One region of the Exiguobacterium sp. s161 genome, then DNA from elsewhere that is predicted to be linked to it. Evidence: riboswitches for the same ligand, from Rfam matches in the RefSeq annotation. Region 1 holds a riboswitch; the other holds the start of a gene.
What was found. Region 1 has a riboswitch for FMN ahead of ribD (bifunctional diaminohydroxyphosphoribosylaminopyrimidine deaminase/5-amino-6-(5-phosphoribosylamino)uracil reductase RibD). Riboswitches for the same ligand answer to the same signal wherever they lie in the genome.
Positions count from the first base shown of each region.

Region 2: linked by a shared signal. The riboswitch ahead of KNQ14_RS02405 (ECF transporter S component) and the one ahead of ribD (bifunctional diaminohydroxyphosphoribosylaminopyrimidine deaminase/5-amino-6-(5-phosphoribosylamino)uracil reductase RibD) in region 1 are both predicted to bind FMN.

Region 1 is NZ_JACSNH010000001.1:71,595-74,061, forward strand. Features, by position in the region: gene KNQ14_RS00420 (M20 family metallopeptidase) at 1-773, shown strand, start outside; FMN riboswitch at 957-1,101, shown strand; gene ribD (bifunctional diaminohydroxyphosphoribosylaminopyrimidine deaminase/5-amino-6-(5-phosphoribosylamino)uracil reductase RibD) at 1,261-2,301, shown strand; gene ribE (riboflavin synthase) at 2,286-2,467, shown strand, end outside.
Region 2 is NZ_JACSNH010000001.1:499,183-501,649, reverse strand. Features, by position in the region: gene KNQ14_RS02415 (NAD-dependent epimerase/dehydratase family protein) at 1-300, opposite strand, end outside; gene KNQ14_RS02410 (HesB/IscA family protein) at 418-768, opposite strand; FMN riboswitch at 880-1,021, shown strand; gene KNQ14_RS02405 (ECF transporter S component) at 1,177-1,743, shown strand; gene KNQ14_RS02400 (YuzB family protein) at 1,820-2,053, opposite strand; gene KNQ14_RS02395 (NAD(P)/FAD-dependent oxidoreductase) at 2,146-2,467, shown strand, end outside.

The sequences.
Region 1 (2,467 bases):
GTTTCGTCAAACATCAGTTACTGGAAGGAATCGATGCAGCCTTGATGGTCCATCCGTCGGGACAAACACGGATCACGGGTTCTTCCCTTGCGGTCGATCCACTCGACTTTGCCTTTACGGGTCGTCCGGCGCACGCAGCGGCGTCACCGGAAGAAGGCATCAACGCCCTCGACGCTGTCATTCAACTCTTCAATGGAATCAATGCCTTACGTCAGCAGTTACCAGACGATGTCCGGATCCACGGGATCATCACGCATGGAGGCGATGCGCCGAACATCATCCCGGAATACGCAAAAGCACGTTTCTTCATCCGGGCAACGACACGGGAACGATTGAATGCCGTCACGGAAAAAGTCAAAGCCGTCGCCCAAGGCGCGGCACTCGCGACTGGGGCGACGCTCGATGTCATCGCCTTCCAAAATGAAGTCGATAACCTCGTCTTCAACCGGACGTTCGACCGTCTGTTCCAAGAAGAAGCAGAGGCGCTCGGCGAAATCGTTCACTTGGACGAACGACCGGGTCTTGGTTCAACGGACGCCGGTAACATCAGTCAAGTCATCCCGACGATCCATCCGTATATCAAGATTGGACCAGATGATCTCGTCGCCCATACGGAAGCATTCAAAGAAGCGGCCCGTTCAGAAGCTGGAGATGAAGCATTGATCACAGGAGCAAAAATCCTCGCCCGGACAGCGCTTCGCGTCCTCGCTGATGAACGGACGCGCGGGGCGATTGCGCAAGAATTCCATGACCGGAAGAATGGTTATTTGTAAGTGGAAAATAACGACTGGACGCACTGCTATCAAGTGCTCCGGTCGTTTTTGAGATGCAGTCGATTACGAATTGGGGACGGGTGACAGAAGTGGAACGAAATCAAAAAAGAGACAAGACAGAAGCATTTGCGCTTTGTTTTCTTGAAAAAGATATGCTAGGCTAAAGTTGTATAACTCAATAATCCAGTTCTTCGGGGTAGGGTGAAAATCCCAACCGGCGGTGATGCGATCAATCGATCGACGAGCCCGCGACCCATGATGTACGCATCATGGCTGACTTGGTGAGATTCCAGGGCCGACGGTAAAGTCCGGATGGGAGAAGAACGAAACGACGCGATTCAAGCTGTTTTCTGAAAAAATGTTTTCAGGAGACGGTCTCTTTCTGCATGAAAAAATGCAGGAAGCGAACCGTGTATTTCGTGAACCCTTCTATACAGACGCCCCTTTTTCAAGGGGCGTCTTTTTTCATTTGAAAGGAGTGAACGCGATGTCACAGATGATGAGTTATGCCATGCAATTAGCACAAATGTTACACGGACAAACAAGTCCGAATCCAAGTGTCGGCTGTGTCATCGTCAAACAAGGACGCATCATCGGCTTCGGTGCACACCGGTTTGCCGGTGGGCCGCACGCAGAAGTCGAAGCCTTACGGATGGCAGGAGAAGCCGCCCGTGGTGCCGATCTCTACGTGACGCTCGAGCCATGCAACCATCACGGCAAGACGCCACCATGCACGGAAGCAATTCTACAAGCAGGAATCAAACGAGTCTTCGTTGCAACGGAAGACAAACATGCGATTGTCGCTGGTTCCGGAATCAAACGGCTACAGGACGCGGGAATCGAAGTCGATGTCGGCTTGTTACGGCATGAGGCAGAAGCCCTTTACACGGTATTCTGGAAGACGATCGAACGAAAACGTCCGACCGTGACCGTCAAAATCGCTCAGACGATGAACGGGATCGCGACGACAGGTGAACAGCGCTGGATCACGTCAGAAGAAGCACGCGCGAACGGTCGTGCCCTGCGTGGACGCCACGATGCCATCCTCGTCGGAAGTGAGACGGTGCTCGTCGATGATCCGGCACTGACGTTACGCGCATCGTCAGGCATCGAGCCGATTCGAGTAATCGTTGATCGCCGGGGGCGGATTCCGGAGACGGCGCAAGTCTTCCGCGATGGTAAAAATCCAACCTACTGGCTGACGAGTGTTCCTCGGATTAGTCACGATCAGGTGACGGTCCTCGTTGGTGAATATGAGACGCCGGAAGCGATTTTGAAACGCTTATACGAACAAGACATCCGTAGTGTCTTGATTGAAGGCGGACCAACGATTCAAGCCGCTTTCCTTGAGGCAGATCTCGTTGACCGAATCGAAGTCTACCAAGCCCCATCGATTTTTGAAGGCGATGCGTGGAATGGTCAACACGATATCGAAGATCGTTTTCAAATCGACCAGGTTGAGACGGTCGGACCGGATCTCCATCTGACGTACATCCGAAAGGAGGAGACGACATGTTCACCGGATTGATTGAAGAAGTCGGAACCTTAAAACGAAAGATCCCGCGACCGAACGGGTTAGCGCTTGAAATTGAGGCGCACCGGGTACTCGAAGGAACGAAGATCGGTGATAGCATCGCCGTCGACGGGATTTGTTTGACGGTCACGTCGATGAGTCCAACCGGTTTCACGGCAGA
Region 2 (2,467 bases), 430 kb from region 1:
AGACATCGTCGACGTCAACACGTAACGCCCGACTTTTCCTTCAAACGCGTCGATCGCGAGCTTTGCTTGATACGGTGTGAAACAGATATTGTCATAGATAACATCCCAGTGCTGTTGGCTTAAGTCCTTCATCGTACTACTTGACGTCCGGTCCCCTTTGAAAAATGTCAAGCCCTTCGCAACCGGTGGCGTATGCTCGCCGCGTGTGACGATTGTCACGTCATCCCCCGAATCGGCTAACCGAATCGCAAGCCGGCGTCCGAAGTAGCGTGTTCCCCCGAAGATCAATACTTTTCTCATCCTGAAGCCCTCCCTGTTCGTAGTAGCATTCACTCTCTTAATATTTCGAGTCAACGGAACAGGTCTCCTGTATGCGGACAATAAAAAAATCGTGGACGATGTCCACGATTGGATTCATTAACAGCCACCCGGTGTCCCGGCATTCGTTGCCGTCCGGAACGATGTCCCGCAACCGCATGTTGCGATGGCATTCGGATTCGTGATCGTGAATCCGCCGCCGAGCATCGACTGCTTATAATCGATTTCCAGTCCTTTGACGACCGGGTAATCTTTTTCGTCCACGATGACGGTCACGCCGTGCTGTTCGAAAACGAGATCCGTTTCTTTCTGTTGGTCGAATCCCATTCCGTACGACAGACCACTACATCCACCACCTTGGACGAGCATCCGAAGATTCCGTTCATCTGCTGGTGCCTGCGCCATCATGTCTTGGACTTGTAGCGCTGCTGCCTCCGTTAAATGGATCATGTCATCACCTTCCTTTTCTTTAGTATACGCAACTTCTGAGCGAATCGAAACCTAGTTGCTTGAAACTATCTTGAATTCGTTGTATAAATGGTATGTACAACAAAATAATCGTTCCATCTTCAGGGCAGGGTGAAATTCCCGACCGGCGGTAAACAACTATTATGAGTTGAAGCCCGCGAGCGAATAGGGCGCTATTTGCTGATTCTGTGTAATTCAGGAGCCGACAGTATAGTCTGGATGGGAGAAGATGGCGGCATGAGTTTGAATTTGATCGATTTTTGCAACAATCGATTAGGTTTATTTAATGCGGACTTCTCCCCTGTTGATTTCATCAATAGGGGTTTCTTTATGGACGCAGTCATGCCAATACTTCATCGAGAGGAACGAGCAAAAGGAGACAATACTCGTATGAAACGCACACAAAAAATGGTCACTCTGTCAATGTTAGGTTCAATCTCGTTTGTTCTTATGCTTATCAATTTCCCACTACCGTTCTTACCGAACTATCTGAAAATCGACTTCAGTGATGTTCCTGCTCTCGTCGCAGCGATCATGTTCTCACCGGTCGCAGGTGTCATCGTCGAAGCATTGAAGAACGTGTTATATTACATTTTCCGCGGAAGTGGTGTTCCAGTCGGAGAATTCGCAAACTTCGCTGCTGGTGTCGCATTCGTGCTTCCTGTCAGCTGGTTCTATCACAAAAAGAAATCAACACAAGGTCTCGCAACTGGTCTCGTCGCTGGTACGATCACGATGGCACTCGGTCTTGCGATTCTCAACTATATCTTGATCCTTCCAGCGTATGCATGGTTCCTCGGTATGGACTACATGGCGGATCCAGCTGTCAAATGGACAGCGATCACAGCCGGTATCTTACCGTTTAACGTCATCAAGGCGTTGTTCATCTCGGCACTCTTCATTCCGTTGTTCTTGAAACTACGACCATGGATGATGCGCCGTCAACAATCTGCCTGATCCGAAAAGCTGCGCCCGCTGACGGACACGAATCCCCTCGTTCAGACGAACGAGGGGATTTTTTGGCTGTCCGTGCTCACAGCTCATTCTCTTCGATTTTTAGGTAAATTTTTTCAAGCAACTCTTCCGGCGTCTCGCCTACGACCGTCTCACCATCAACGAGACAAAAATGATCAAGCGAACAAATACCGCAATAGCCGAGGCAACCGTATTCGACGACGTCGACGTTCGGATCACGTTCGAGTTGCTCCATGACGACCTGTGTACCAGCCGCTAAGTTACTGATACAAAATTCAATAATCGGATTCACTTTTTTTCCTCCTTCAAGCAGGAAACGACCTGCCTCATGTCGTATTATACAAGGTCAGACTGATTTAGGGGAACTAAGGGGGATTTTACGTTATGAAGCAATTGGTCGTACTCGGCGGAGGATATGGTGGAATGCGGATTTGTGAGCGATTCAAGGACGAGGAAGTTGCCGTCACGCTCGTCGACCGTCTACCGTACCACGCACTCAAAACGGAATATTACGCACTCGCAGCAGGTACATTATCAGATCGGGATGTCCGGATTGAATTTCCGGAGGGGAAACATCTTACTTATAAATATGGACATGTCATTAAAATCTCACCAGAGACGAATACGGTCCACCTGCAAGACGGATCAGAATTATTCTATGATGACTTGATCATCGCCCTCGGTTGCGAGGATAAATACCACAACA